DNA from 3 places in the Streptomyces sp. NPDC046203 genome. Region 3 is predicted to be linked to each of the others. Evidence: riboswitches for the same ligand, from Rfam matches in the RefSeq annotation. Region 3 holds a riboswitch; each other region holds the start of a gene.
What was found. A riboswitch is a leader RNA that binds a small molecule or an ion and turns the genes downstream of it on or off. The one in region 3 is predicted to bind cyclic di-AMP.
Positions count from the first base shown of each region.

Region 1: another riboswitch for cyclic di-AMP. It lies ahead of ABZ990_RS16635 (transglycosylase family protein); the one in region 3 lies ahead of ABZ990_RS26495 (M23 family metallopeptidase).
Region 2: another riboswitch for cyclic di-AMP. It lies ahead of ABZ990_RS05005 (peptidoglycan DD-metalloendopeptidase family protein); the one in region 3 lies ahead of ABZ990_RS26495 (M23 family metallopeptidase).

Region 1 is NZ_JBEYZX010000019.1:54,201-64,457, reverse strand. Features, by position in the region: gene ABZ990_RS16665 (cyclopropane-fatty-acyl-phospholipid synthase family protein) at 1-858, opposite strand, end outside; gene ABZ990_RS16660 (NAD(P)/FAD-dependent oxidoreductase) at 1,131-2,510, opposite strand; gene ABZ990_RS16655 (Ppx/GppA phosphatase family protein) at 3,122-4,036, opposite strand; gene ABZ990_RS16650 (DUF501 domain-containing protein) at 4,033-4,659, opposite strand; gene ABZ990_RS16645 (septum formation initiator family protein) at 4,748-5,218, opposite strand; gene eno (phosphopyruvate hydratase) at 5,614-6,894, opposite strand; gene ABZ990_RS16635 (transglycosylase family protein) at 7,367-8,188, opposite strand; cyclic di-AMP (ydaO/yuaA leader) riboswitch at 8,192-8,365, opposite strand; gene ABZ990_RS16630 (transglycosylase family protein) at 8,624-10,039, opposite strand; gene ABZ990_RS16625 (cytochrome P450) at 10,220-10,257, opposite strand, start outside.
Region 2 is NZ_JBEYZX010000004.1:116,828-127,084, forward strand. Features, by position in the region: gene ABZ990_RS04995 (methyltransferase domain-containing protein) at 1-116, opposite strand, end outside; gene ABZ990_RS05000 (SGNH/GDSL hydrolase family protein) at 273-1,040, opposite strand; gene ABZ990_RS05005 (peptidoglycan DD-metalloendopeptidase family protein) at 1,277-2,392, opposite strand; cyclic di-AMP (ydaO/yuaA leader) riboswitch at 2,398-2,576, opposite strand; gene ABZ990_RS05010 (tyrosine-protein phosphatase) at 2,947-3,744, shown strand; gene ABZ990_RS05015 (DUF6126 family protein) at 3,808-3,960, opposite strand; gene ABZ990_RS05020 (helix-turn-helix domain-containing protein) at 3,981-4,580, opposite strand; gene ABZ990_RS05025 (aspartate aminotransferase family protein) at 4,711-6,096, opposite strand; gene hpnH (adenosyl-hopene transferase HpnH) at 6,093-7,118, opposite strand; gene ABZ990_RS05035 (1-hydroxy-2-methyl-2-butenyl 4-diphosphate reductase) at 7,126-7,875, opposite strand; gene shc (squalene--hopene cyclase) at 7,875-10,142, opposite strand.
Region 3 is NZ_JBEYZX010000050.1:19,609-29,865, forward strand. Features, by position in the region: gene trmB (tRNA (guanosine(46)-N7)-methyltransferase TrmB) at 1-759, shown strand, start outside; gene ABZ990_RS26480 (PrsW family intramembrane metalloprotease) at 943-2,256, shown strand; gene ABZ990_RS26485 (hypothetical protein) at 2,405-3,304, shown strand; gene ABZ990_RS26490 (aldo/keto reductase) at 3,438-4,382, opposite strand; gene ABZ990_RS26495 (M23 family metallopeptidase) at 4,564-5,634, opposite strand; cyclic di-AMP (ydaO/yuaA leader) riboswitch at 5,850-5,996, opposite strand; gene ABZ990_RS26500 (PP2C family protein-serine/threonine phosphatase) at 6,198-7,424, opposite strand; gene ABZ990_RS26505 (MFS transporter) at 7,652-9,037, opposite strand; gene ABZ990_RS26510 (PLP-dependent cysteine synthase family protein) at 9,034-10,167, opposite strand.

The DNA of each region.
Region 1 (10,257 bases), on a different contig from region 3:
GATGGACGAGATCGCGTCGAACGGGCCGTCGGGGACGTCCCGGTAGTCCTGGACCCGGATCTCCACCCGGTCCGTCAGCCCCTCGTCGGCGACCCGCTTGCGGGCGAACGCGGCCTGCTCCCGGGACAGGGTGATGCCGACGACCTTGACCCCGTACTCGCGGGCCGCGTGGATGGCCATCGAACCCCAGCCGCAGCCGACGTCGAGCAGCCGGTCGCCCTCCTTCAGCCGCAGCTTGCGGGCGATCAGGTCCAACTTGTCGCGCTGGGCGTCCTCCAGGATGCCCGCGGCCTCGGCGGCTCCCTCCGTCCCCACGGCCCGTTCGTCACTCTGGCCCCAGTAGGCGCAGGAGTAGACCATCGAGGGTCCGAGGACCAGCTCGTAGAACTCGTTGCCCACGTCGTAGTGGTGACTGATCGCCTGCTTGTCGCGGCGCTTGGAGTGCCGGACCCCGCTGCGCCCGCGCACCTCCTCGACGGGCGGCTTCGGCGGCGGCAGCGGACCGCCCAGCTTCAGCAGGGCGCGGGCCGCGGCCCGTACCTTCGGATCGCGTACGGCGTCGAGCGCGCCGCGCGCCTCCTCGCCCTCGCCCCGTTCCCAGACCGCCGTGGCCAGCTTGTCCAGGACGACGTACAGATCCCCCTCGACGTCGATCTCGCCGGCCACCCAGGCGCGTGCGAGGCCCAGCTCCCCCGGTTTCCACAGCAGCCTGCGCAGCGCGCGGCGGTCGCGGATGATCAGTACGGGGCCGCCCGCGGGTCCTGCTTCGCTGCCGTCCCAGGCCCGCAACCGGACGGGGAGCGGGGCTCCCATGACGTCCTCGGCGAGTGCGGTCAGCCGCGATGCGGCGTCGGCCATGATGCAACACCTCCGTGATCCCGTGCCCCAGAAATGCCTGTCACCAGAGGAACACCGTCGGTAGGTGATTTCACTCCCGCCCGGACGCACGCGTCCGTAAAAACATACGAAAGGGCAAACGAAAGGGCCGCCCGCACCACGGATGGCGGACGGCCCTTTCGGGGGTACTACGGGTACTACGAGGTGCTGTGCTGGATCCTGCGGATCCTGCTCAGACCCTGCTCAGGTGCGGTGCGCGCCGGTACGCCGGTACCCGCGCGCAAGCTCCCGGGTCAGGAAGCCTTGGCGGGCTCCTGCGCCGGGGCGGCCGGCTTCGGGGCGGGCTTGGCCGCCTCGTAGAACTCCTCGCGCGGCGTCTCCATGGCACCGAGGGAGACGACCTCACGCTTGAGGAACATGCCCAGGGTCCAGTCGGCGAAGATGCGGATCTTGCGGTTGAAGGTCGGCATCGCCATGCCGTGGTAGCCACGGTGCATGTACCAGGCGAGACGGCCCTTGAGCTTGATCTTCATCTTGCCCATGACGATCATCGCGACGCCCTTGTGCAGGCCGAGACCCGCGACGGCGCCCTTGTTGGCGTGGCGGTACTCCTTCTGCGGGAAGCCGCGCATGCCGGACACGACGTTGTCGCCGAGGACCTTGGCCTGACGCAGGGCGTGCTGCGCGTTCGGCGGGCACCAGGCGTTCGGGTTGCCGGCGTCGCGGCCGACCATGTCCGGAACCTGGGCGTTGTCGCCGGCGGCCCAGACGTAGTCCATGCCCTGGACCTGGAGCTTCTCGGAGGTGTCCACGTGGCCGCGGGGGCCGAGCGGCAGACCGAAGCGGGCGAGCGCCGGGTTCGGCTTCACACCGGCGGTCCACACGATCGTGTTGGCGTCGACCTCAAGGCCGTTCTTCAGCACGACGTGACCGTCGACGCAGGAGTCCATCGAGGTCTGGAGGTAGATCTCGATGCCCCGGCTCTCCAGGTGCTCCTTGCCGTACTGGCCGAGCTTGGGGCCGACCTCGGGAAGGATCTTGTCCGCGGCGTCGACCAGCACGAAGCGCATGTCCTCGCGCTTCACGTTGGTGTAGTACTTCGCGGCGTCGCGGACCATGTCCTCGACCTCGCCGATCGTCTCGGCACCGGCGAAACCGCCACCGACGAAGACGAAGGTGAGCGCCTTGCGGCGGATCTCCTCGTCGGTCGTCGAGTCGGCCTTGTCGAGCTGCTCGAGGACGTGGTTGCGCAGGCCGATGGCCTCCTCGATGCCCTTCATACCGATGCCCTGCTCGGCGAGGCCGGGGATCGGGAAGGTACGGGAGACGGCACCCATCGAGATGACCAGGTAGTCGAACGGCAGCTCGTACGCCTCGCCGACGAGCGGCGCGATCGTCGCGACCTTGCGGTCCTGGTCGATGGTGGTGACCCGGCCGGTGAGCACCTCGGCTCCACGCACGACGCGTCGCAGCGGGACGACGACGTGGCGCGGCGAGATGCTGCCGGCGGCGGCTTCGGGGAGGAAGGGCTGGTAGGTCATGTACGACCGGGGGTCGACGACCGTGACGGTCGCCTCGCCGTAGCGCATCTTCTTCAGGATGCGCCGAGCTGCGTACAGTCCTACGTACCCGCCGCCTACTACGAGGATCCTGGGACGCTCCGTGGTGCTCATGGCATCGAGTATCCACCCCGCGGGAGGGGGTACCTCGTGCGCCCCTTCACAAGGTTGCCGGGTACCTCTGCTACACTCCGCCGCCCACGTGACGGATGTCATGATCCAGCAAAGGAACCGGGGGCTCCGGTTGGACGTTGGGCACCCCTTGTGAACTGGCCTGGAGGCCGTTCCTTCACGCTGAACGACAGGGCGCGTTCACACGATGGAATCAATGAGCGAATGCCTGCGCGCGCCTGCGAAAGGACCGTGGGCACCCCCCGAATGGGACCAAAGTCCCTCCAGAGGCACCTACAGGGCCCTTTCGGGGGCCTTTCTCTTGTGAAGAACTTCACGAACCTTTTCGACAGGACGTCACCAAAGGGCCCTCGCGGGCCCCTTCCGGGCCTGTTTCGACCCCCTCGCAAGCCCCTCACAGGCAGTCATAGCCGACCGCTATGTGACGGATAGCGGGATCACATGGTGGGGCGGGGGGACTCTGGTGAGACGAGTGGGGCGGGGCCGGATGTCCACGAAGGACCCCCGGTCCGACCCCTCCGGCAGCCCCGGGGACGGTCCCGCCGGCCACCCGCCGGGACGCCCGCCGCCTACTCCGTCTCCTACGCCTACGCCTACGCCACCGAGAGCGCGATTCCGTCGAGGATGTCGTGCTCGCTGACGACCACCTCGGCGGCGCCCGTGCGCTCCATGATCTCGGCGAGGACGACCGCGCCCGCGACGATCACGTCGACCCGGCCCGAGTGGATGACCGGGATCGCGGCCCGCTCGTCGTGGGTCGAGCCGAGCAGCCGGGTGACCACCTCGTCGACCTGGGCACGGGAGATCCGGGCGTGGTGGACCTTGGTGGAGTCGTACTCCGGCAGGCCCAGCGCGATCGCGGCCACCGTGGTGACCGAGCCCGCGAGCCCGACCAGGGTCTCGGCCTCGCCCAGCGGCACCTTCTCGGCGGCCAGGTCCATCGCGGCCCGGACGTCGGCGCGGATCGCGGCGATCTCGTCGGCGGCCGGCGGGTCGGTGCGCACATGGCGTTCGGTCAGCCGTACGCAGCCGATGTCCACGGACCGGGCGGCCTCCACGTGCCGGACGCCGACCACGAACTCGGTGGAGCCGCCGCCGATGTCCACGACCAGCCGCCGGTCGTCGCCGGGCAGCTCGCCGGTGGCGCCGGTGAAGGAGAACTCGGCCTCCTGGTCGCCGGTGATGACCTCGGGCTCGACGCCCAGGATCCCGACGACGCCGCGGACGAAGTCGTCCCGGTTCTCGGCGTCGCGCGAGGCGGAGGTGGCCACGAAGCGGATCCGCTCGGCGCCCAGCTCCTCGATGACCGCCGCGTACTCACGGCAGGCGGCGAAGGTCCGCTCCAGCGCCTCGGGCGCGAGCCGGCCCGTCCGGTCGACGCCCTGCCCGAGCCGGACGATGGTCATCCGCCGGTCCAGCTCGATCAGCTCGCCCGTCTCCGGGTGGACGTCCGCGACGAGGAGGCGGATGGAGTTCGTACCGCAGTCGATTCCGGCGACCCGGGTCATTCCGCGGACCCCTCCCCGCTCTTCTCGCCCTGCTCGGTCTGGCTGCTCGACTCGGCCTGGCCGCTCTTCTCGCCCTGCTCGGCCTGCTCGGCCTGCTGGTTCTTCTCCACGCACGGGGTGACGCACGGGCCCTTCGCCCACCACTCGGGCAGCATCGCCAGGGCCTCGTCGCCGAATGGGTTCACACCCGGGCCCGCCACCAGGGAGTGGCCGACGAGCACGTGCAGGCACTTGACCCGGTCGGGCATGCCGCCGGCGCTCGGGAAGCCCTCCAGGACCTCGATGGCGTCACGGCGCGCGATGTAGTCCTCGTGCGCGGCGCGGTACGCGGCGGCCAGCTCCGGGTCGGTGGCGAGCCGGGCCTGCATCTCCTTCATCACGCCGTTGGCCTCCAGGGTGCCGATGGCGGAGGCGGCGCGCGGGCAGGTCAGGTAGTACGTGGTCGGGAACGGGGTGCCGTCGGGGAGCCGGGGCGCGGTCTCGACGACGTCCGGGTTGCCGCAGGGGCAGCGGTGCGCGATGGCGCGCAGGCCGCGGGGCGGCCGGCCGAGCTGGGCCTCGAACGCGGCGATGTCCGCGGCGGTGGGCTCGGTGCTCTCGGTCTGCGGAGGGGGCGTGTCCATGTCTGCCTCGGTCTGCCTTGCTGAAGTAGGTGGGAGTGGGGGGAAAAGAATAAGGAGCGGGGGTGCGGTGGGGTGGGGGGGACGGGGGTCAGTGGCGGTCGGCGTTGTCCACGCCGTCCCACAGATTGTCGTACCAGGGCTGGTCTTCCGCCCCCCGGTCCGAACGCGGCCGGCTGTCCGCCTCGGGGTCGTTCACGGTGAAGGCCGTCTCGCCGGGCCGTACGTAGTGCAGGTGCTCACGGGCCAGCCGGCGGATGTACGCGGGGTCCTGGAGGCGGGCCTTCTCGTCGCGCAGCTGCTCGACGCGGCGGGCGGCCTCGGCCGCCTTCTGCCGCTGGTCGGCGATCTCGCCCTGCTGGGAGACGTAGCTCCGCATCGGGTACGCGAGCGCCACCACCATGGAACAGACGACGAGCGCGAGGAACGCGGCGCGCCCCGTGAGCCGGGAGCGGCGGTCCTGGCGGCGGGTCTGGGAACGGTAGACACGGGCGGCGGTCTGCTCGCCGAGCAGCCTGATCCGGGTCGCGGTCGAGAACCGGTCCCGGTCCTTCACGGCCATGTCCTGCGTCTCCCCATCCGTCGCGCCATCCGTCGCGCCATACGTCGCGCTAAACGTCGCGCCATCCGTCGCGGTCCGCCATGCGCTGGTACGACCACCACACGCACGCGCGCGTGTCGGCGCGGTGCGGCGGCGGCACGTGCCGGTCAAACGTACGTCCCCGCACACGGTACGGGACCGGGTGCGGGGACGGACGGAAGCGGCGAGCCGAAGATCGGCCCTGGCGGGACATCGGCCCCGGCGAGGGATCGGCCCCGGCAGGAAGATCACCCGCGTCGGGGACCGGCCCTCACGCGGATCGGCCCTGCCGGGAATCGCCCCTGCCGGGGACCGGCCCTGACGCGGATCGGCCCTGACGGGAGATCACCCGCGCCGGGCGCGGGCCCGCCCGGGTGTCAGCCCTTGTAGCGCGGGAAGGCGCTGCGGCCGGCGTAGACCGCGGCGTCGTCGAGGATCTCCTCGATGCGCAGCAGCTGGTTGTACTTGGCGACGCGCTCGGAGCGGGCCGGGGCACCGGTCTTGATCTGGCCGCAGTTGGTGGCGACGGCCAGGTCGGCGATGGTGACGTCCTCGGTCTCGCCGGAGCGGTGGGACATCATGCACTTGAAGCCGCTGCGCTGGGCCAGCTCGACGGCGTCCAGGGTCTCGGTCAGCGAACCGATCTGGTTGACCTTGACCAGGAGGGCGTTGGCGGAGCCCTCCTCGATGCCGCGGGCCAGACGCTCCGGGTTGGTGACGAACAGGTCGTCGCCCACGAGCTGGACCTTGGCGCCGAGCTTGTCGGTGATGACCTTCCAGCCGGCCCAGTCGTCCTCGAACAGCGGGTCCTCGATGGAGACCAGCGGGTAGGCCGCGACCAGCTCCTCGTAGTACTCGGTCATCTCGGCGGCCGAGCGGGACTTGCCCTCGAACTCGTACACGCCGTCCTTGTAGAACTCGGAGGCGGCGCAGTCGAGCGCGAGCGCGATGTCCTTGCCGGGCACGTAACCGGCCTGCTTGATGGCCTCGAGGATGAGGTCGAGGGCCTCGCGGTTGGAGCCCAGGTTCGGGGCGAAGCCGCCCTCGTCGCCGAGGCCGGTCGACAGACCCTTGTCCTTCAGGACCTTCTTGAGGGTGTGGTAGACCTCGGTGCCCCAGCGCAGGGCCTCGGAGAAGGACTCCGCGCCGATCGGCGCGATCATGAACTCCTGGATGTCCACATTGGAGTCGGCGTGCGAGCCGCCGTTCAGGATGTTCATCATCGGAACGGGCAGCAGGTGCGCGTTCGGGCCGCCGAGGTAGCGGAAGAGCGGCAGGTCCGACGCCTCGGAGGCGGCGTGCGCGACGGCGAGGGAGACGCCGAGGATGGCGTTGGCGCCGAGCGAGGACTTGTCCGGGGTCGCGTCCAGGTCGAACATGGCCTGGTCGATCAGGCGCTGCTCGGTGGCGTCGTAGCCGACGAGCTCCGGGCCGATCTGCTCGATGACCGCGAGGACGGCCTTCTCGACACCCTTGCCCTGGTAGCGGTTGGGGTCACCGTCGCGAAGCTCCAGGGCCTCGAACGCACCGGTGGAGGCGCCGGACGGAACGGCAGCACGACCCGTGCTGCCGTCGTCGAGGCCGACCTCGACCTCGACGGTGGGGTTGCCTCGGGAGTCCAGGATTTCCCGGGCTACGACGACGTCGATGGACGGCACGAGCATCTCCTTCTGGGATGTGACGCTGAGTGTGACGCATGCGCAAGGTCTCGTTCGCCTTGCGACAAGAGCCTAACCGGCGCGGTGGCGACGGCCACCGGGCGCCCGCCCCCTAAGACGAAAAAGGACCCGGGGGCATGCACATGGGGACGAATCCCCTGGGTTACTCATCGGTATGGATCCGGAGGAAAGCGACGGGCGGACCCGGAATCGGACCGATGAGCGGCTCGGGGAGCGCGAAAACGGCGTGACCGACGAACACGACCCGCGACCCGCGACCGCGAACCGCGAACCACGGCCGTGCGCCCCAACCCACGAACTGCGGCCATGCGCCACGGCCGCGAACCGCGACCGGCCCGGAGCACGCGCTCCGGGCCGGTCGGGGACGGTCACGGGGTCACCACGGGGGACAGTCGCCGAACCCGCGCGAGGTGCCGCTCGTGAGAGGTGGGGGCTCACACGAGCGCGCGGCTCACTTCAGGTGGAGCTGCTGGCCCGGGTAGATCAGGTCGGCGTTCTCGACGATGTCCTTGTTCAGCTTGAACAGCTGCTGCCAGCCGCCCTTGACGCCGTTCTCCTTGGCGATCTTGCTGAGGGTGTCGCCGGAGACGACCTTGTACTCGCCGTCGCCCTTCTTGACCTTCTTGCCGGTCGGGGTGGTGACGGTCTTCTTGGCGGCGTCCTGCGGAGCGGCCTGCGGGGCCTGGCGCTGGGTGCCGCGGGTGGTCGGCTGCTCGGTGGAGCGCTGCGGCGCGGTCATGGAACCGGTGGCCGAGCCGGCGGAGGAGCCGGTGCTCTTGCTCGCCGAGGACGAGGAAGAGGAGGAGGAAGAGGCCGCCGAAGACGACGAGCCCGCCGAGGAAGAAGACGAAGACGAGGCGGCCGACGAAGAGGACGACGACGAGGCGGAGCCCGAGTACGCGGCGCCGGAGAGGCCCACGCCGCAGCTCGGCCACGCGCCCTTGCCCTGGCCCGCCAGGACCTTCTCGGCGACGGCTATCTGCTGGGTCTTCGAGGCCAGGTCGGCGCGCGAGGCGTAGGAGGTGCCGCCGTACGCCGCCCAGGTGGACGCGGAGAACTGGAGGCCGCCGTAGTAACCGTTGCCGGTGTTGATGGACCAGTTGCCACCGGACTCGCACTGCGCGACGCGGTCCCACTCGGCGGCGGTGGCGGCGGAGGCGTTGCCCGCGGCCATCAGCGGGGCGGCGACGGCGACGCCCGCGACGCTCGTCAGCGTGAGGACACGGGTGGCCTTGGAGGGACGACGGCGTTTGCCCTTGCCGGAAAACAGCATGGAGATTCTCCTCACCGACGCCTACGAGGTGAGCTGTCGGGTTCGGACCTGTGAGTTGTCCGGCCGCGTGTCCTTGCACGCGGCTCCACCCCAAGCCGGTCGTCGGCCGTCTGTTTCAACGGCCGGGCCCGGCGCTTACCTTGGGTCCCCCGCTCCTGCCTTCGGCGCATGACGCGACGACTGTTCCCATCGGCCGGCGGCAGGATTCGGCGTACCGCCCGACGGGGCCCGCGGTGGCGAGCGGTCCTGACCGTAGACACAGACCGGGGAGAAGATCAAAGCCCATCAACCCGGAAAAATCGCCCCTACTTGCTCCCCGTCAGGGGGTGTTTGTGCAGGTGAGGGGCGATTCGATCACAGCCCACGACGGCCGCACGCCCGTTCGGCAAGAGAGATCCATGTCTCACTGCGGCATTACGGACATTCAGCCCCTGACTACTCGTCGGACGAGGAGTTCTGCGACCCCAGCTTGAGGCTCTGACCAGGGACGATGAGGTCAGGGTCGGAGCCGAGCTCCTTCTTGTTGGCGTCGTAGAGCGCGGACCAGCCACCCACGAGGCCCGTACGCCGTGCGATCTCCGTCAGACTGTCTCCCGGTCTGACGGTGTATTCGTCCGCCTTGTCCGCCGTGACGGCGTTTCCGGCCACGACCTCGCTCTTGGCGGCGCCGCCTTCGCCGCCCTTCGCGCCCTTCGCGCCCTCGGCGGCATCGGCAGCGTCGGTGTCACTGCCGGCCGGGGCGGCGTGCCGTCCCGCTTCACGCGCGGCGTCCGAGCCGTCCGTACCTTCCGGCGCGGCGTCACCCCGGTGCTTGCCCTTGCTGTCGCTCTGGCCCTGGCCCTGGCCGTGGCTCTGACTCTGCCCCGTTGTCTGACCCGGGGTGGCCGTCCCGGGCGCGGTCGGCAGACCCGGCGTCACGGACGTGTCCGGGGCGGCCGGAGCCGCGGGAGCGGCCGGGGTCGTGGGCGCGCCCGGGAGGCCGGGCAGCTGGAGGACGCCGGGAATGGCGAGGAGGCCGGTCGGCGCCTGCGGGAGCGAGACGCCCGGCGCGATCGGGCCGAAGGGAGTGGCCGCCGGCGCCGGGGTGGCCGGGGCGGCGGAGGCGTCGGGGGTGGCCGGAGTGGCCATCCCGCCCGGGTACGAGTCCACGGAGCCGCCGGGTGCGGCCGGGCCGGTGCCCTGCCCGTAACCACCCTGGTCGCCCTGGTTGCCCTGGTTCCCCTGGTTGCCCTGCGACTGGCCGAACGGGTCACCCTGACCGGCCTGACCGCTCTGGCCGCCCTGGCCGTGGCCGTTCTGACCGTTCCCCTGGTTGGCCTGGTTGCCGTTCTGGCCGTGACCGGACTGGTCGCCCTGGTTTCCGTTGCCCTGGTTGCCCTGGCCGTTGTTGCCCTGACTGCCGTTGCCCTGGTTGCCGTTGCCCTGACTGCCGTTGCTCTGGCCGGCCTCGGACGGCAGGCCGTCGGTGCGGTTCGACTCGGCGACGGGAGAGTGCGACGCGCTGGGCAGCGGGCCGGAGCCCGGGTCGACGGCGGGCGCCTTGCCGTCGTGCTGGAGCCCGGCGATCGGGGCGCAGGTGTCCCACTGGGTGTCGCCGGCGGCGAACGCCTTCTCGGCGATGGCTATCTGCTGGGCCCGGCTGGCCAGGTCGGCGCTGGGCGCGTAGGCGAGACCGCCGTGCCGCTCCCAGCCGTCCTGGGTGAACTGGAGCCCGCCGTAGAGACCGTTGCCGAAGTTGGCGCTCCACGCGCCACCCGACTCGCACTCGGCGACCCGGTCCCAGGTCTGGGCATCGGCGGCGGAAGCGGACCCGGTGGCGAGCAGGGGCAGGGCCAGGGCCGATCCGGTCACTCCCGCGGCGACGACGATAGCGGGGGCCTGGCGAGGTCGACGGTGACGTCCGTTCCCGGAGCGCATGCGGAGTGCCTTTCGCGTGACGGCGTGGACTGCGGGTGAACGTAGCCGCATTCGAACGGGCGTCACAAGTCGATGCACCGCAGATCACGCGAACATCACATTTTTGACCTGTCGTCAGCTTTCGTGGCGCCGAGGGGCCGGGGTGAACTCCA
Region 2 (10,257 bases), on a different contig from region 3:
GCGCCGAGCGCGCCGAAGCGGACGCCCGCCTCGGCCCGGGCGTTGTCCAGGAGGTAACCCCGCTCCTCGGCGTCACGGCCGGCGGGACCACGGGACTGCGATGCGGAAGATGTCATGAGCCGATTGTCCCGCCGGCGTGCGAAGCGCCCCCGTCGCACCCCCCGCCGCACCCTCGTCGCGCCCCCGGACACGACGGCACCGGCCCCGCCCCACGCGTACAGGGGGCAAGGCCGGTGCGAGTGCCGGGGCCGGTCCGGCGCTGGTCCGGTCCGCTACAGCGGCAGCAGGTCGGGGCGCTTGGCCTCGACGTTGTCGCCGGAGCTCTCGCCGCGCAGCCGCCGGCCGATCCACGGGACGAGGTACTCCTTCGCCCAGTGCATGTCGTCCTTGCGGACTTCCAGGGTGCCGCGCGGCGGCAGCGGCGGCCAGACCTGCTCGGGGTCGGCCGGCACCGGCATGCCGAGGACCTGGGCGGCGCGCAGCGCGACCCGGGTGTGCCCCTCGGGCGAGAGGTGCAGCCGGTCGTCGTCCCAGGCGCGGCGGTCCTGGACGGACCGCAGCGACCACAGGTCGAGCACCGGGCAGCCGTAGCGGTCGGCGATGGCCCGTACGTGCCCGTTGTACGTGGCGATCTTGCCGCGCAGGTGCTTGAGCAGCGGCACGTCGCGGGTGTCGAAGCCGGTCGCCACCATGATGGTGCCGACGGCGGAGCTCAGGTCGGCGATGGCGCTCTCGAAGCGCTCGGCAACGTCGTCGGGGTCCGTGCCGGGGCGGATGATGTCGTTGCCGCCGGCGCAGATGGTCACCAGGTCGGGGGCGAGTTCCTTCGCCCGCGGGATCTGTTCCGCGACAATCTGGTCGAGCAGGCGCCCCCGTACGGCCAGATTCGCGTAGCGGAAGTCGTCGTGCTCCGGCAGCCGGTCGGCCAGCAGGACCGCGAAACGGTCCGCCCAGCCGACGAATGTCCCGTCGGGCCCGGGGTCTCCGACGCCCTCCGTGAAACTGTCACCGATAGCCGCGTACGACCCGATTGCGTTCATGTCTCGTGTTGTCGAATCGTCTGCCACGGGAGCACATCTTTGCCGGACGGATGTGACCTACGCGACCGTAAGGAGGGGTTGACGGCGGGTGATATATGCCACCGATAAAGATTCGACCAAATCGGAATACGCGTCCGGCCCCCGGCGCGGGTGCGCCGGGGGCCGGTTACGGGGCCTGCTTCACGGGCGGGCTCGGAGGGCCTTTCCGCCGTTTCGGGACGGCCGGGTCGGACGGGTCAGACGGCGACGCCGTGCTGCCGCAGGGCGGCCAGCGGGTCGATGTCGGAGCCGTAGTCCGGCCCGGTGCGCATCTCGAAGTGCAGGTGCGGGCCGGTCACATTGCCGGTCGCGCCGGACAGGCCGATCTGCTGGCCACCGGAGACGGCCTGGCCTGCGGAAACGGTGATCGAGGAGAGGTGGGCGTACTGCGAGTAGGTGCCGTCGGCGTGCTTGATCACGACCTGGTTGCCGTAGGAGCCGCCCCAGCCGGCGGAGTAGACGGTGCCGGGGCCGACGGCGCGAACGGTGGTGCCGGTGGCCGCCATGAAGTCGACACCGGTGTGGTAGCCGGAGGACCACATCGAGCCGGAGGCGCGGTACGGGGTGGAGGTGCCGCCGCTGACGGGGGCGACCCAGCCGGAGGAGGCAGTCGCGCCAGAGGAGGCGGTCGAACCGGCCGGGACCGAGGCCGCAGTGCCGGTGGACACGGCGGCGGACGCCGGGGACGAGGCCGAAGCCGGGGACGAGGCCGACACCGAGACCGTGGGGGCCGGCGTGGACGCCTGGGTGGAGGCACCGGCGGCCGACGCGGTGACGCGCTCGGCACCACGCGAAGCGGAGGCGGAGGCGGAAGCGGAGGCGGTGGACACGCCGTCGGCGCTCCGCCCGACGCTCTGCGAGGCGGCGGCCCTCGGGGTGGCGATCTTCGGGGTGGCGATCTTCGGGGCAGCGGCGGCCTGGCCGGTGTGCGGAGCGCCGAGGACGAGCTTCATGCCCGGGAAGATCAGCGACGGGTTCTCGCCGACCACCTGGCGGTTGTCGTGGTAGAGCCGGTGCCAGCCGCCGGCCAGCCGGTGCTCCGCGGCGATCTTGGACAGGTGGTCGCCGGGCACCACGGTGTACGCGCTCGCGCCGCCACCGGGGGCGGTGGCCGGGACCGATGCCGGGACGGACGCCGGAGTGGCAACGGGAACCTGTCGGGGCGTCGCGGCCGGAACGGCCCGTTCGGCGGCATGGGCGCCGGTCGCGCCGATCAGCGGCAGCGCGACGACGGCCCCGCCGGCGCTCGCGGCGACTATTCCACGGCCGAACGGGCGGGCCTTGCGGCGGCGGTGCTTACCCTTCGCGGGCATGACGGCATTCCTCTCCGTCGCCTGCGAGGTGAGCTGTCGGGTTCGGACGGGAGATGTCCGGCCGCGCGTTCACGCGACTTCACCCCGAGCCGTCCTTCGTGGCGCGCCTTTTCATTTCGGGCGCCGAGGAACCGGCGTAAAACCTGGGTCCCCCGCTCCTGCCGGGTACGGGTGAGTGCGGATTCCGGGCGGCGGCAGGATTCGGCGGTCCGTCCGGATGGAACGCGACGCTAGACGAGCCGTGTCGGCGGGAACAAGCCGCCTTATTCCTTTTCCCCATGATCACGGCGCGCCGGGCCCGCATTCCGGCCACGCCGCATCGATGACGCCCCATCGATTGGCTTTCCGTGAAAGGGAATTGAAAAGGACGCTCCACCACGGTCCGTCATGTTTATGACGCTGCTCACGCCCCGGCGCCCATCCCCCCAGCAATCAGGGCGCGTTATATCGAACCCGCTAATTCGGGCAGATCGCCCACCGGTGCCCCGAGGGGTGCACCGTGAAGCGGGCACCGGGATGATGCCGGAAAACCGATCCCGAGAGCAGGAGCGACCGTGACGCAAGCGACGACCGAGCCCGAGCTCACCGGCGTACGCAACTTCCGTGACCTGGGCGGGCTGCCGACCGCGGACGGCCGGGCCGTCCGCACCGGGCGGCTGTTCCGCAGCGGCCATCTGGCGCACGCCACCACCGAGGACGCGGCCTTCCTCACCGCCCTGTCCCTGCATACGGTGTTCGACCTCCGCAATGACGCCGACCGGCGCCTGGAGGGGCCGGACGTGGCACTGCCCGGGGTGACGAACGTGAGCATCCCGCTCAGCGACCCCGCCGACGGCAAGGACTTCTGGAAGCTGGTGCGCTCCGGCGAACTGGCGCGGCTGCGGGAGGTCCTGGGCGAGGGCCAGGCGGCGGGGCGGATGACCCGCTCGTACCGGAGGATGATCGTCGAGCGGACCGCCGAGCACAGCCGGATCCTGCACACGATGGCCGGGGACAGCGTTCCGGCGCTGATGCACTGCGCGGCGGGGAAGGACCGGGCGGGGCTCGCGATCGCGATATCCCTGCTGGCGGTGGGGGTCGAGCGGGAGGCGATCGAGGCGGACTATCTGAAGTCCAACGCCCCGCACCGGCGCTACCGGATGAAGCGCAGCCCCACCGCCCCGGACGGGATGTCTCCGGAGGTGATGGAGCTGCTGGCCCCGCTCTTCGACGCGCGGGTGGAGTATCTGCGCGCCGGGTTCGAGGCGATCGAGTCGACCTGGGGGTCGGTCGACGCGTATCTCCTGACGGGCCTGGGACTGGCCCCGGAAACCCGTGAGCGGCTGCGAGAGCGGCTGCTCACGGAAGCGTAGGGGGCTGGGCCTGGGGCGGTCGGCCGGGGGCCGGCCGCCGAGACCGCTTCGCCTGCCGCCGTGTTACTGGCCGCCGCCCATCTCGAAGAGCAGGTAGAGGAAGCCGGCGAACAGGTGACCCGCGATGAGGTAGGCGAAGAGACGGAGCACGAGCCCCTTGGGGAACTTGCCGCCACCACGCTCTTCACCGGTGACCGGTACGGACTTGTCGGACATGTCGAATCCTTTCTGGGGGCTCAGCGGCTGTGCGGAGTCCCGTTGCCGAGGCACAGCTCGGCGGCGGGGCTCTGGATCAGGGTGTGGACGAACATCAGCTCGGCCCCTGCCTGGGTGGCGGCGCCGACCCGGTGCGGGGTGAGCGAGTCGTAGTGGGCGCTGTCCCCAGGATCGAGAACGTGCACCGTGTCGCCGAGCGCGAGCCTGACCCGTCCCTCCAGGACGTGGATCCACTCCTCGCCGGGGTGCATCCGGACGATGTCGGCGCTGGTGGCGAAGGGGATGTGGACGCGCAGGCACTGCATGGCGCGCCCGGCGGCTCCGGCCTGGCGGTAGATCCAGCCGTCGGCCTCGACGGGATCGGAGCGGCCGGCCCGGACGATCGGGTCGCGCTCGGGCAGCGTCTCGCCCAGCAGTTCGGAGACCGTCGTACCGTAGATACGGGAGAGGGAGAGCAGCATGGGCAGCGAGGGCTGCCGGTTCCCCGTCTCCAGTCGGGAGAGGTGAGCCGGCGAGAGCCCGGCCCGTTGGGCGGCGCCCTCCAGCGTGAGCCCCCGGCGGCGCCGCAGGGCCCGCAGCTGCGGGGCGACGTCCTGCAGGACGTCGGTAACGTGGTCCATGCCTCCATTGGGCCAGGATCGTGCCTCTGAGGCAAATTTCTTGCCTCAGAGGCAAACCCTCACGGGAGCGGCTTCTCCCGCACCCGGCGGCTCCCGACGACTCTGCGGGCACGCAGCCCCGCAGCCGGCCCTACGAGGCCGACACAGCCTGTTTGACCAGGGTCTTCCCGAAGTCCCACAGGAGCCCGCCGCCCCCGTGCGCGTCGTCCATGACCGCGGTGAAGGCGGTGACGAAGCGGTCGACGTCCTTCTCGTCGATGATCAGCGGCGGGAGCAGCTTGATCACTTCCAGATGGTCGCCGGACACCTGTGTGAGGATGCGGTGGCGCTGGAGCAGCGGCACCACGACCATCTGCGCGAAGAGCCCCTTGCGGGCCGCCTGGAGCATGGCCCAGCGGCCGCGCAGCCCGAGCGAGGTCGGGCGGCCGAACTCGATGCCGATCATCAGTCCTCGGCCGCGGATCTCCTTGAGGAGTTCGTAGCGGGGTACGAGCTCCCGCAGCCGGGAGGCGAGCAGGTCGCCGGTGCGGCGGACGTGCGCGACGGTGTCCTCGGACTCCATGACGGAGAGCACGGCGAGCCCGGCGGCCATGGCCTGCGCGTTGGAGCCGAAGCTGGCCGAGTGGACGAGGACCCGGTCCATCGAGGAGTAGACCTTCTTGAAGATCCAGTCCTTGCCGATCGTGGCGCCGACGGGCACATAGCCGCCCGAGAGGGCCTTGGCGACACAGATCAGGTCGGGCTCGACACCCTCCTCGTGCTGGTGGGCATAGAAGTCGCCGGTCCGGCCGAGGCCGGTCTGCACCTCGTCGGCGATGAGCAGGGCGCCGTGCCGGTGCAGCAGTTCCTGGGCGGCGCGCAGGAAGCCGGGCGGGGCGGCGTGGACGCCCTTGCCCTGGATGGGTTCCAGGACGAAGCCGGCCACGTCGCCCTTGCGCAGCTCGCGCTCCAGGGCGTCGAGGTCGCCGAGCTCGATCGCCGTGTCGGGCAGGAGCGGGGCGAAGCCGTCCCGGAAGCCCGGCTCCCCGTTGACGGACAGGGAGCCGGTGGTGAGCCCGTGGAAGGCGTGCGCGCAGTAGACGATCCTCGGCCGCCCGGTGGCGTACCGGGCGAACTTGAGGGCGGTCTCGACGGCCTCGGTGCCGCTGTTGCCGAAGAACACCCGGTCGAGATGGGGGCTGTGGGCCAGCAGCCGCTCGGCGAGGAGGCCGGGCAGCGGCGGGCAGTCGAAGCGGGTGAGGTCGGCGAGGCCGGCGTCGAGGACGTCGTGCAGCGCCTTGCGGACGACCGGGTGGTGCCGGCCGAGCCCCATGACGCCGAAGCCGGCCAGCATGTCCAGGTACTCGTTGCCGTCGGCGTCCCAGAAGTGGGCCCCCTCGGCCCGCTCGTACACCTTGTCGAACCCTATGGTGTGGAGCATGCGGGGCAGTTGGTGGTTGAGGTGGCGGGCGTGCAGCTCGTAGCGCTCGCCGCCGCGCGCGGCGAGCAGCGCCCGCAGGTCGAACTCCTCGGTCATGCCGGGCCGTTCCCGGTGACCGTCTCGCGGACCGCGCGCAGCGACTCCTTGAGGGAGCCCATGGTGGCGAGGACGGCGGTGGGCTCGTAGCCGCAGTGCGCCATGCAGTTGGCGCAGCGCGGGTCGCGGCCCCGGCCGTACTTGTCCCAGTCGGTGTCCTCGACGAGTTCGCGGTACGTGGGGACGTAGCCGTCGCTCATCAGATAGCAGGGGCGCTGCCAGCCGAAGAGGGAGTAGTTGGGGATCGCCCACGCGGTGCACGGGAAGTCCGCCTTGCCTTCCAGGAAGTCCAGGAAGAGCGGGGAGTGGTTGAGCCGCCAGCGGCGCCGGTTGCCGCCCGCGAACGCCTTCCTGAAGAGCTCCCGGGTCTGCTCGACCCCGAGGAAGTGCTCCTGGTCGGGGGCCTTCTCGTAGGCATAGGCGGGCGAGATCATCATCTCGTCGACCTGGAGGTCGTCGTTGAGGTAGTTGAGCACCTCGATGACGGTCTGCGGGGTGTCGGTGTTGAAGAAGGTCGAGTTGGTGGTGACCCGGAAGCCGCGCCGCTTGGCCTCCTTGATGGCCGCCACCGCCTCGTCGAACACGCCCTCCTTCGCGACGGATTCGTCGTGCCGCTCGCGCAGGCCGTCGATGTGCACGGCGAAGGCGAAGTACGGGGACGGGGTGAACTTGTCCAGCTTCTTGCGCAGCAGCATGGCGTTGGTGCACAGGAAGACGTACTTCCTCCTGGCCACCAACTGACGCACGATCTCGTCGATCTGAGGGTGCATCAGAGGTTCGCCGCCGGCGATCGACACCATCGGCGCCCCGGACTCCAGGACGGCACCGACCGCCTGGGCGACCGGCATCCGCTGCTTGAGGACGCCCGCCGGGTGCTGGATCTTGCCGCACCCCTCGCACTTGAGATTGCAGGCGAACAGCGGCTCCAGTTCGACGATCAGCGGAAACCTCTCCCGCTTGCGGAGCTTCTGTTCGAAGAGATAGGTACCGACCCTGATGGACTGACGGAGCGGCATGGCCATGTCTCGCTCACCTCCTGGGAAGCAGTAACGAACGGTGCCATTCGACAAACGCGGGAAGGACGGCACGGAGCACGCGGAACGCCGATATTCCCCCGCGCACCGTGCCGATCCTGACCAGTTCATGCTCTGGAGCGTCCACGACCACCCGTACGGCCGCAACCGGGCGCGGACCGGCCGAGAGCGCCGTCCGCAGGGTGGCGGCCGACTCCATGTCGACGGCGAGGGCGCCGCCGGCCCGCAGCGCGGCCCGCTCGGGGCCGCGCACCACGTGGTCGGAGCCGGTCAGCGGGCCGGTGTGGACGGTACGGCCGGGCAGCGCCCGGGTGAGGGCCGCCACGAGCAGCGCGGTGCCGTCGCAGGGCGTGGCGCCGTCGGCGTCGCGGGTCTCCTCGGCGACGACGACGTCGCCGGGGTGCATCCCGGGGGCCAGGCCCGCGCAGAAGCCGGAGGCGATGACCGCCGCGTCCCGCCAGGGCTCACGGCCCAGGACCCGGGCGACGGTCCGGCGCGCGTGCGCCGGCCCCATGCCGGTACGGACGACGGTCAGCGCGGCGGGCGCGCCGCCCCGGCCGCCGCTGCGCAGGGCCAGCTTCTCGATGCCGAGCGCGCAGGCGACGACCAGCGGCGGTACGGCGGCGGGGTCTCCCCCGCCGGCCGCCCCGGCCCGAGGAGCCCCGTCCGGGGCCCGCGCCGGCCCGGCCCCGGGCACCCCCGTGGCGTCAAAGGCCCCGGCGGCCGGGGCCGGCTCCGGGGGCATCAGCCGGCCTTCCGGGCGTGCGGCACGGGCTCGCCGTGGACATAGCGACCGAGCGCGGTGAGCGGGAAGACCTGCCGGTAGAGGTGGTAGTTGATGGAGAAGTCCCAGGGGAAGCCGGTCCCGGTGAACTCCGGCTCGTCCCAGGAACCGTCCGCCCGCTGCCGCTCCACCAACCAGGTGACCCCGCGCCGGACCGCCTCGGACTCCCGCTCGCCGGCCGCGAGCAGCGCGATCAGCGCCCAGGCGGTCTGGGAGGCCGTGGAACTGCCCTGGCCGGCCCAGTGCGGCATCCGGTACGAGCGCAGGTCCTCGCCCCAGCCGCCGTCCTCGTTCTGTACGGATCCGAGCCAGCCGACGGCCCGCCGGATCGCGGGGTGCGTACGGGAGATCCCGGCGGCGACCAGGGCGGGCACCACCGCCCCCGTCCCGTAGACGTAGTTGACGCCCCAGCGGCCGAACCAGGCGCCGCCGGGCTCCTGTTCGGCCAGCAGCCAGTCGACGCCCCGGCGGGCCCGCGGATCGTCGGCCCGGCCCTCGTACGCCAGCATCTCCACCACATGGGCGGTGACGTCGGCCGAGGGCGGGTCGATGACCTCGCCGAAGTCGCAGAACGGCATCCGGTTGGGGAAGGGGCTGGTGTTGTCGGCGTCGAAGGCGGCCCAGGCGCCGTTCCTCGACTGCATGCCGAGGGTCCAGCGCACCGCGCGTCTGACGGCCCCGTCCATCTGCTCGGGGTCGGGGTGCGCGACCCGGCGCAGCGCCAGGATCACCTCGGCGGTGTCGTCGATGTCGGGGTAGTTGTCGTTGTGGAACTCGAACGCCCAGCCGCCCGGCGGGAGTCCGGGACGCCGTACGGCCCAGTCGCCCTTGCGTACGATCTCCTCGCCGAGCATCCAGTCGGCGGCCTTCACGAGCGCGGGGTGATCGGACGGGACGCCCGCGTCGGCGAGCGCGATGGCGGCGAGACAGGTGTCCCAGACCGGGGACTGGCACGCCTCGATCATGCGCGCGCCGTCCTCGCGCCAGACCGCGAAGCGGTCCAGGGATTCGAGGCCGGCCCGCATGACGGGGTGTTCCAGGTCGTAGCCGAGCAGATACAGGGCGATCACGGAGTAGACGGCGGGTGGCTGGATTCCGCCCCAACACCCGTCGTTCTCCTGGCGTTCGACGATCCAGCGGGCGGCGATGTCGGTGGCGATCTTCCGCAGCCGGCGCGGGGCGATCTTCCGGTAGAGGTGCAGCCCCTTGTCGAGGCGCTGGAAGACGCCGTCCCAACTGGCCGCCGGGGCCAGGGGTTTCACCGGGTTGGGCCGGGCCGGGTCGGTGTGCAGCTCGTCCAGCGGGAACGGGGCGGGCCGCACCGGCCGTTTGGCGGAGACGACGGTGAGGGGCACGATCGTCTGCCGGGCCCAGCAGCCGAAGTCGTAGATGTTGAGCGGGAACCAGCTGGGCAGGAACACCAGCTCGGGCGGCAGTTCGGGCAGGTCGTCCCAGCTCCACCAGCCGAACAGGGCCAGCCAGATGCGGGTGAAGACCCGGGAGGCGGCGATGCCGCCCTGGCCGCGGATCCAGGTCGCGGCGCGCGCCATGTGCGGTGCTTCGGGGAGGTCTCCGGCCAGCCGCAGCGCGACGTACGCCTCGATGGTGGCGGACAGTTCGCCGGGCCCGCCGTAGAAGGTGGCCCAGGTGCCGTCCTCGCGCTGTTCGCCGCGGATGAAGAGGGCGGCGGCGCGGGTGGTCTCGGGTTCGAGGATGCCGAGGAACTGGCGGAGCAGGAGGTCTTCGGCGTCCATGGTGACGTTGGTCTCCAGGTCGCCCTTCCACCAGCCTTCGGCGTCCTGGCGGCCGAGGAGGTGGGCGACGGAGAGCCGGGCGGCCCGCTCGGCGGCCTCGTCGAGTCCGTCCGCTCCGATGGCGGGCGCGTCGCCGGTGGTGGTCGTCATGGCCTCGGCGGCCGGAGGAGCTCCGGGGGCCGGGGTGGTCGTGACGGTGCCGGTCGGGGGCGCGCCGGCGGCGGTCGCCGTCCCGGTGAAAGCCGTTCCCGGCGGATCGCCGACGGTCCCGGTGAGCGACTCGCCGAGGGAGTCGCCGAGCGAGCCGCTGAGCGACTCGGTGCGCGAGTCTCCGAGCAACTCGGTGCGCGAGTCGGTGTGCGAGTCGCCGATCGGATCGATGGCCGGATCAGGGCTCGGATCGGTGGTCGTGTCGCTGGCCGCGGCCGCCCGGGGTCCCATGGCCCCGGCGTTCCCGTCGGTCGTCGCTGTCATGGCGTCCCCTTCGCAGTTGAGTGTGCTTACGCGTACTTCTGCTTTCTCGGGTCTGCCGTCGGCCGGTGCCCGGTGGCACCGGCCGGCGACTGCGCAGCTATATCAGAGCGATGGT
Region 3 (10,257 bases):
GCGGCCCCCGCCCAGCAGCCCGCGCAGCGGGGCAGCCGACGGTTCGCGCCGGGCGAGGGACCCTCGCCCGACCCGGCGGGCTCGCACCACGAGCGCCGGATCCGCAGCTTCCAGCCGCGCCGCAGCCGCGTCACCACCAGCCAGGAAGAGGCGCTGCTGAAGCGCTGGCCGGACTGGGGCATCGACATCGACGGCGCCCGCGTCCTCGACCTGGACGAGATGTTCGGCGGTCTGCCGGTCGTCCTGGAGATCGGCTTCGGCATGGGCGAGGCCACCGCGCAGATGGCCGCCGCCGACCCCGGCACCGGCATCCTCGCCGTGGACGTGCACACCCCCGGCCAGGGCAATCTGCTCGGGCTCGCCGACCGCAACGGGCTCACCAACGTCCGGGTCGCCAACGGCGACGCGATCATCCTGCTGCGCGAGATGATCTCGCCCGAGTCGCTGGCCGGCTGCCGGATCTACTTCCCGGACCCCTGGCCGAAGGCCCGCCACCACAAGCGGCGGCTGATCCAGCCCGAGTTCCTCACGCTGCTCGCGCCGCGCCTGGCGAAGGGCGGGCTGCTGCACTGCGCCACGGACTGGGAGCCGTACGCGGAGCAGATGCTGGAAGTGCTGACCGCGCACCCCGACTTCGAGAACTCCCAGGCCGACGGCGGCTACGCGCCCCGGCCCGGCTTCCGGCCGCTGACCCGCTTCGAGGGGCAGGGACTGGACAAGGGACACGTCGTCCACGACCTGCTTTTCCACAGGGTGTGAGCCCCTGGGTGGGGGACGAGACACCTCCCACCGGGTTTTCCACAGGCCGAAAGAACCCTCTCGACTACTGTCGGTGACGCTGGCTACTGTCGTCGGGTGTCCTCGAACCCGATCACCGGATCCGCGCCCGCGCCCTTCGGCGCGGCCGGCGGCACAGCCGCCCCGCCGGCCCACCCGCCGGGCCTGACCGCGCCTTCCCCCGTTCCCACGCGGGAAGGCGAACAGCCGGACTTCGGCGCCGTGCCGCCGCGCGCCAAGTGGCGCTACAAACCCCGCCGGGCCTTCTGGCGCAGCCGGCTGGTCCGGGGCATCGCCGTGATCACCGTGCTGGCGCTGTGCGGCCTGGTGATCCTCGCGCTGGTGCGGGAGGAGACCGGCACCGAGGGCTTCCTCGTCGGCCTCGGGCTCGCCGTCCTGCCGGTGCCCCTGCTGCTGTCGGCGTTCCGCTGGCTCGACCGGGTCGAGCCGGCCCCCTGGAAGAACCTGCTGTTCGCGCTCGCCTGGGGCGCGTTCGCGTCCACGCTGATCGCGATCTTCGCCAACTCCTTCGCCGTGGAGTGGATATCGAGCGCCACCGCCGACCGTGACTCGGCGGACGCCCTCGGCGCGACCGCCGTCGCCCCGTTCGTGGAGGAGACCGCGAAGGGAGCCGCCGTCCTGCTGCTCTTCCTCTTCCGCCGCAGGGACTTCAACGGCCCGGTCGACGGCCTCGTCTACGCCGGTTTCACCGCCACCGGCTTCGCCTTCACCGAGAACATCCTCTACCTCGGCAACGCCTTCGGCGAGGACCAGGAGATCGGCGGGACGGGCGTCGGGGCGGTCACCGTGGGCACGTTCGTCGTGCGGGTCGTCCTGTCCCCGTTCGCCCATCCGCTGTTCACCTCGCTCACCGGCCTCGGGCTCGGCTTCGCCGCCCTGCTCCCGGCCACCGCCAAGGCCCGCCGGGTCCGCATGACGCTGCTGCCGCTCGGCGGGCTGCTCCTCGCGATGGGCCTGCACGCGCTGTGGAACGGCTCGGCGACCTTCCACCCGATGGCGTTCCTGCTGGTCTACGGCATGTTCATGGTGCCGGTGTTCGCCCTGTTGGTCTGGCTGGCGATATGGAACAGGCAGCGGGAGCTGCGCACCATATCCGCCGAGCTCCCGGCGTACGCGGCGGCGGGCTGGCTCGCGCCCGACGAACCGCTCGCGCTCTCCTCGATGCGGGCCCGTTCGATGGCCCGCGCGTTCGCCGCCCGGGGCCGCGGCAAACCGGCGGCGCAGGCCGTCGGCGAGTACGAGGCGTTCGCCACGACCCTGGCGTTCCTGCGTCACCGGGCCCGGCGTGGCCAGGCCGTACCCGACTTCGCGGCCCGCGAGCAGGAGCTGCTGCACCATCTGTGGCAGCGCCGGCCGCTCGCCTCGCCCGCGCTGTCGTACGCGGCCCGGGCCACCGGCCGCGTCTGGACGCCGCCGCAGTACCTGGACTACGGCGGCTACAACCCGTACCGCAGCTGAGGACGCCGCTGGATATTCGTCCTGGTCCGGCCGATGCAGACCTCTTGTCTGAAGATCATCCTGGGCTGAAGACTGCGGGGGCAGCCGGGAGGGGGCCGTCTCAGGGGGAGGCGGGGAGTTCCGGCGCGGGGACGCGAGGGGGACTCCGGTGGCCGTGGGGAACGCGCAGGATCCGGTGGACGGCGACGGGCCCGTCCGGTGGCGGCCCGGGAGCGGTCCGTACGGCGGGGGCCTGGCGCGGTTCGCCGGGGTGGGCGCGCTCGTGCTGGGGCTGCTGCTCGGGGTGGTGTCCTTCGACAGCTTCGTCCACCGCATACCGGGTGCGGTGTCGTGGAACGCGGACTACCGGGCCGCCGAGCCGTGTCCCGTCACCGCCGGCGCACGATCGGCCGCCGAGACCGCCGACATCAACGACGCCGACACCGCCGGACCGGAGGGCTGTCTGCGGGCGGTCGCGTTCACGGTGGCCGGCATCGTGGTCGACCGGACTCCCCGAAGCCGCCGCTACCAGGCATCGCTGAACAGTCCCGTCCTGCGGCCCACGGTGAGCTTCGCGGATCCTGGCCCTCTACTGGAACGGCTGCGGCCGGGGGACCGGGTCGCCGGGACGCTCTGGCGCGGGAGGGTCGTGGCGCTCGCCACCGACGAGGCCCGGCAGGCCACCCTCGACGAGCCGCGCGACGAGACCCGGACGAGTACGGGCATCGCCACCGGCCTGGGCCTGCTCGCGATCCTGTCGCTGCGCTTCGGTCTGCGGTGGTTCCGTTCCCGCCCGGACCACCACCTTCCTCACCGCCCTCACCACGATCGCCACGCCCACCCCTTCGACCACCGGCCGGCGGCCCTGGTGAGGACCGCCGTGCTCACGGGCCTGGCCGTGTTCCTCGGCTGCCTCGCCCTGGGCGCCGTGGCGCAGGTGCTGGAGCTGTCGCGCTGGATCGTGCCCGCCCTCGCCGTACCGGCCACGCTGCTCCCGGTCCGGCTGGCGGGCCGGATCCGACGGGAACCGGGGGCCGGACCTGGCTCTCCGGTACCCACCGGCTTCTGAACGAGCCGAAGGGGACGGCGGGGCGACGGGGCAAGAGGCGCGGGCGGGGCAGGGCGGGCCATCGGCCCCGTACCGGAGCGGGTTCCGTCCCCGTTCAGGCCCGGCCCCGCCCCCGGAACGGCTCGGGCGAAACTCAGGCGGACGCGGCCGTCAGCGTGCTCAGTTCCTCGTCCGTCAGCTTCAGTTCGGTGGACGCGAGAAGCGCCGGGAGCTGCTCGACCGTACGGGCCGAGGCGATCGGGGCGACCACGGTCGGCCGGGAGGCCAGCCAGGCCAGGGCCACGGAGGCGACCTCGGCGTCATGGGCCTCGGCGACCTTGTCGAGGGCCGCGAGCACCCGCTGTCCGCGTTCCGTCCCGAGCAGTTCGAGCGGCCGCTGGGAGCGGGCGCTGTCGACGGTGCGGCCCGGCCGGTACTTGCCGGTGAGGAAGCCCGACGCGAGCCCGAAGTACGGCACGGCCGCGAGTCCGGCGGCCTCGGCGGTGTCCTGGAGCGGTCCCTCGTAGGTGTCGCGGGAGACCAGGTTGTAGTGCGGCTGGAGGGCGACGTACCGGGTGAGGTTCTCGGCCTCGGCGAAGTCGAGGGAGGCGCGCAGCCGTTCCGCCGAGATGTTGGAGGCGGCGACGGCCCGGACCTTGCCCTCCTTCACCAGCGCGTCGAGGGCGGTGACGATCTCCTCGACCGGCACGGACTCGTCGTCGAAGTGCGTGTAGTAGAGGTCGATGTAGTCGGTGCCGAGACGGCGCAGGGACTGCTCGGCGGCGGCCTTGATCGTCTCCGCCCGGAGCCCCTTGTAGTCGGCGTGGGAGCCGACCTTGGTGGCGACGAGGATGTCGGAACGGTTGCCGCGCGAGGCCAGCCAGTGGCCGATGACGGTCTCGGACTCGCCGCCCTCGTGGCCCTCGACCCACTGCGAGTAGACGTCGGCGGTGTCGACGAAGTTGCCGCCCGCGGCGGCGTAGGCGTCGAGGACGGCGAAGGAGCCCTCCTCGTCGGCGGTCCAGCCGAAGACGTTGCCCCCGAGGGAGAGCGGGAAGACGTGCAGATCGGAAGTGCCCAGTCGGCGAAGGGAAGTCATGGGTCGATCTTCCCTCCGCGCGTCCGGGCCCGCACCGTTTCCACGCCCGCCTCTTCGGCCCCTGTCACACCGACGGACGGGGGCCGGGCGGGCCGAAAGGTGCGCAGGCGCGCAGGGGCGTGGGCCGAAGAAGCCCGAGGGATCCGGGCGGCCCGGGGAACCCCGGGGAGCCTCGGGAAGGTCAGATGGTCAGGCCCTTGGAGCGGAGCCAGGACGCCGGGTCGAGGCGGGAGCCGTCCCCGGTGTGGACCTCCAGGTGGAGGTGCGGGCCGGTCACGTTGCCGGTGGCACCGACCCGGCCGATGGTCTCGCCGGTGCCGACGGACTGCCCGACGCCCGCGGTCATCGAGGACAGGTGGCAGTACCAGATCTCGGTACCGTCCTCGAGTTCGAGGACGATGCGGTAGCCGTACGCGCCGGACCAGGCGGCCGACTTGACGGTGCCGCCGTGCACGGCCTTGACCGGCGTACCGGTGGGCGCGGCGAAGTCCAGACCGGTGTGATAGCCGGAGGACCACATCGAACCGGGCACGCCGTAGGTGGAGGTCAGCACGTACGACGAGGTCGGCAGCGCGAAGCTGGCGGCGAGCTTGGCCAGACGCTCGGCCTCCGCCTTCGCCGCGGCCTTCGCCTTGGCTTCCGCCTCGGCCTTCTTCTTCGCCTCGGCGGCGGCCTTCTCGGCCGCGTCGGCCTTGGCACCGGCTTCGGCGGCGGCCTTCTCCGCCGCCGCCGTCTCCGCCGCGGCCTTCTCGGCGGCGTCGGCGGCCGCGTGCTGCTGCTCGGCCTGCTGGAGGATACGGGCGCGCAGCGCCTCGCCCGCGTCGGCCGCGGTCTGCGTCTGCGGCTGAGCACCGGCCTCGGCGGCACCGGCGGGGGCGGCCTCGTCGGCGGGGGTGGTGTACGTGAGCGCGGTGAGCGGCTGGGTGTTGGCGTTGCCCGCGACGATGCCGGAGTCGTCCTTCTTCGCGCCACCGTTCATCAGCCGTCCGACGCCCGGGAGTTCGGACACGTCGGGCAGCTTGACGTCCGGGAGGCCGACGTCCGGCAGGGCTATGGAGACCGGCGGCTTCTGCTGCGCGGAGGCCAGACCGCCGGCGCCGACGGCGGCGATCACACCGACGCCGAGGACGGTGGAGGAGCGGGCGAAGTTGGAACGCTTGGCGACGCGGTGCCGGCCGCCGGAACGGCTCTGGGCCCGCAGGGAGTCCTCGGTGGGGTTCCACTCCTCGGCCGTCCCGGTCACCCCGGTCACCCCGGTCGTGCTCTCGGTCCCGTCGGGACCGTCGTAGGCGCCGTACGAGCCGTTCGGTTCGTACGCGCCATTCGGTTCGTACGAGTTGTTCGGGTCGTACGCGCCGTTCAGGTCGTACGAGTCGCTCGGGTCGTACGAAACATTCGGGTCGTACGGGCCGTACGGGGAGAAGGGGGCTTGCGGAGTGGGGGGGTTGGACGCCACGGAGGCGCTCTCCTTTCCTTCCTTCTCGCCTACCGGGTTAGCTGACGGGTTCGGAGCAGGAAGGTCTCCTACGGACGAGCCGCACGGGTGCGGCGGGGCCCGATTCACCCCATGTGGTGGTTCCCCGGTTCCCTGACGGGATTCGGCGCGTGCGCACGGTGCCGCCTCTTGCGACGGCTGGGACGACCGCGCTGCGTTATCGAACGTTAATAGACGCGGGTGAGGGATTCCAAGCCGTCCCCTGTGATCATTCATTGAAATGGGAGGGAATAGCCCGAGTTGAGGCCTCTTCAGAAAGGTTTCAGCGAACACCTGGCATATGACGGTGCCTCAGTCGTTACCTGAGGGAGATCTCTCGACTACGCCCTGTCATCACCCTGGTCGCCCTCGCCGACCTCCGGTCGACCGGCCCCAGGCAGACCGCCCGCCCCGCGCACCGCATCCGCCTCATGCGTCTCATGCGTCTTCGGGCCGTCCGCCGGCACCACCGGCATCGTCCGCCGCCGCACCGGCTCCCCCACCCCGGGCCGGGCCACCGCGAGCAGCGCCATGTCGTCCGTCGTCCCGCCGCCCGTGTGCCGGCGGACGTCCGCCACCAGGGCGTCGAGGAGTTCCTCCGGCCCCGGGAAGATCCGTCCCGCGAGCCGCTCCGCCGGATCGTAGAAGACCCCGTGCGCGTCCCGCGCCTCCGACAGCCCGTCCGTGTAGAACAGCAGCGTCGCGCCCGGCGGATACGGCGTCTCGTCGGCCCGGTCCGGCCACGCGGCCACGTCCCCCAGCCCCAGCGGCAGCGCCGGCACGCTCGGCCGCAGCGGCAGCAGCGCCCCGTCGGCGTACAGCAGCAGCGGCTCGGGATGCCCCCGGTTGATCACCCGGACGAGCCCGGCGCATTCCCCGGGCCCGCGCGGCCTCGCCGGGTCCGCCGGCGCGCCGGGGAACTCCGCGAGGACGGCCGTCGTGAAGCCTTCGAACACGTCGAGGTCGTCGCGCCGTTCGCCCTCCCGGGCCAGCGCCCGTTCGAGCCGCGCCGCGACCCCCGCCAGCGTCGCCTCCTGCTCGGCCGCCTCCCGGAACGCGCCGATGACGACCGCCACCGCCTCCACCGCGTCCATCCCCTTGCCCCGTACGTCACCGACCACCACCCGTACCCCGTGCGGGGTGCCCTGGACCGCGAACAGATCGCCGCCGATGAACGCGCCCGCCTGCGCCGCCTCGTACCGGGCCGCGATCCGCAGCCCGCGGATCCGGTCCTCCGGTTCGGGCAGCACCGCCCGTTGCGCCGCCTCCGCGACCACCCGGGCCGAGGCCAGTCGCTCGCCGCTGCGCTGGATCACCCGGTTGATCAGCACCGCGAGGGCGGAGACCGTGGCGACGGTGAGCGTCTCCGTGAGCGAGACGACGCTGTTCGTCTGCTTGTGGAAGAAGAGCAGACCCGTACTGGCCATGACGGCGGCGATACCGGTCAGCAGGGTGGTGCGGGTCGAGAAGAACGGGGCGGCGATCAGCGGCGCCGCGGGGAGGAGCGGCGCCGCCGTGTACATGGGCGGGGTCAGGACGTCATATGCCACGCCGCCCGCGATCACCAGCGCCGGAAGCGCCCGCAGAAAGCGCCGGGCACCGCGGTACGGGCCTCGGTACGGACCGTCGTACGAGCCGGAGCCGCCGCCGTTCCCCCGGCGCCGACCCCCACCGCGGCCTCCGCCCCGGTCCCGGTTTCGCCCGCGCCGCACCGCCGCTCGCGCCACCTGTGCTCCTCGTCCTCCCTGGGTTCCGGGGCTTCCCGCACTCCTCGTGCTCCCTCCCCAGGGTGCGGTCAGGCGGTGGCGTCCGGCGACTCCTCTTCCGCCGTCCGGCGTACCGCCGGATCCGGGCCCGCGACCGTGGTCGCGGCCGGATCCGGGGCCGGGTCCGTGACCGCCTCCGCCTCCGCGTCCCTGTCCGCGCCGGCGTCCACGCCTGCCTCCCCGTCCGTGGCGGCGGCGGTCGCGGTGGTCAACCGTCCGCCGCGCGCGAGCGCCGCCATCGCCGCCGCACACCCGAGGCCGACCGCGCACAGCACCAGCCAGGGCGCCGCCGACCAGCCGGTCGCGTCAAGGAGGACACCCATCCCCAGATTCCCCAGGGTGATACCGATCCCGCAGACGGTGTTGTAGAGCCCGTAGTGGGTGGCCACCCAGCGGCCCCTGGACAGCGCGACGACGGTGTCCATCTCGTACGGGTAGAGCACGGCGTTCGCCACCGCCAGCACCGCCGCGCACAGCAGCAGCCCCGCCAGGGCCCGGCCCAGCGCCGCCGGCAGGAGGAACGCCACCCCCATCAGGGCGAGCCCGAGCACCAGACACCGCTCGCGGGTCAGCCGCGCTCCGCACCAGGCGGTGATCCGCAGCTGCCCGGCCAGCGCCACCAGCGCCGACACCACGAACAGCGCGGTCGTCGCCGCCGTCCCCCCGGCGGCGAGCGGCAGCGCCAGGTAGACCTGGAACGACAGGACGTACGAACCGGTCATGGCCAGCGAGAACAGCCAGAACGTACGGTTCGCGAGCACCGTACGGAACTGCCCCCGCGCCCCGCCGTCCCCGTCCGCCGGGGTCGCCGCCGTCTTGTGCCGTACGGGCAGATGCCGCAGCTGTACAACGGTCAGCCCGGCGAACAGGACCGCCGCCACCACGCACGTCAGCCGGAACGACACCCCGGTGAGCGCCACCCCCACCAGCGGCCCGAGCAGGATGCCCGCCTGGTAGTACGTGTTGAACAGCGCGAACGCCGCCACCCGCCGCTCCCCCGCCTCGGCCGCGAGATACGCCCGCACCGCCGGGTTGAACAGCGCGCCCGCCAGGCCCGTCGCGAGCGAGGCGGCGATCAGCGCCGGCAGCGACTGCGCGAAGGCGAGCGCGCCGAAGCCGGCCGTCCGCAGCGCGCACCCGGCGACGATCAGCGGCTTGAAGCCGAGCCGGTCGGCGAGCGCGCCGCCGACCAGGAACATGCCCTGCTGGGAGAGGTTGCGCGCACCGAGCACCAGACCGACCGCCCAGGCCGCCATCCCGAGGCCGTCGGCGAGATGGGCGGCCAGGTACGGCATCAGCATGTAGAAGCCGAGATTGATGGTGAGCTGGTTGAGGAAGAGCAGCCGCACGGCCGGATCGAAGGTACGGCTCTGCTTCCAGATCCCGCCCCGGGAGGGGGCCGCCGCCGTGGTCATCGGGTCCGCTCCGTCCCGGGGCGCTCGGCGGAGCCCGGCCGTCGGACGGCGCCCGGGTCCGGGACCCGGGCCTGGCCTCGCGCCCGGTCCGGGTCCCGGACCCACGCCCGGTCCCGGTCCAGGTCCCGGCGGGTCCAGCCGTCGACTCGTACACCCTCGGCATATGCCATCGGTTCGTCGCGTACCGGACCGTCGAGCAGCCCGTGCAGGGCGCAGTACTCGTCGTTGAAGACCGTGTCGAAGTAGCGCTGCGGCCCGTCCGGGAAGACGGCGGCGATCCGGGTGCCGCGCGGCCGGGTGCGGGCCAGCCAGCCCGCGACGAGCGCGACCGCGCCCACGCTCCAGCCGCCCGTCGCGAACTGCCGGGCCGCGAGCCGCCGCGCGGACCGTACCGCCTCGGCCGGGGCGACCCAGTGGACCTCGTCGAAGGCGGGGTGGTCGACGTTGGCCGGGTGGATGGAGGAACCGAGGCCGCGCATCAGGCGCTCGCCGGCCGGGAGGCCGAAGACGGTGGAGTCGACGGAGTCGACGCCGACGAGTTCGAGGGCCGGGCTGGAACCGGCGCGCAGCGCGCGGGCGATGCCGGCCGAGTGGCCGCCGGTGCCGACCGCGCAGACCAGCACGTCGATCCGGTCGAGCTGCTCGGACAGTTCGGCGGCGAGTCCGGCGTACGCGCGCGGGTTGTCGGGGTTCCCGTACTGGTCGGGCCACCAGGCACCGGGCAGGGCGCGCAGCAGTTCGACGACCTTGTCCCGGCGGGCCTGCTGCCAGCCGCCGGACGGACCGGGCTCGGCCACGACATGGACCCGCGCGCCGTGGGCGGTGAGCATCCGCTCGACGATCGGTTCGAGGCCCGGGTCGGTGACGACATGGACCGGGTGGCCGTGCAGGACTCCGGCGAGCGCGAGACCGAGGCCCAGGGTGCCGGAGGTCGACTCGACGATCGGGGCGCCGGGCCGCAACTCCCCTCGGCGGCGGGCCTGCTCGACCATGTGGAGGGCGGCCCGGTCCTTGATGCCGCCGAAGTTGAAGCCTTCGAGCTTGGCCCAGTAGCCGTCGTCCATCCACAGGACGGGGGTGCGGCCGACGGTCTGCTCGGTGACGGAGAGAAGCGTGGCGGGGTGCGTCATGGGGTCTGCGTCCCTTGGGTGCGGGAGGGGGTGCGCGGGCGCGGGCATATGCCAAGACGGAGGCACCCGCGAGGCATATGCGGACACGGA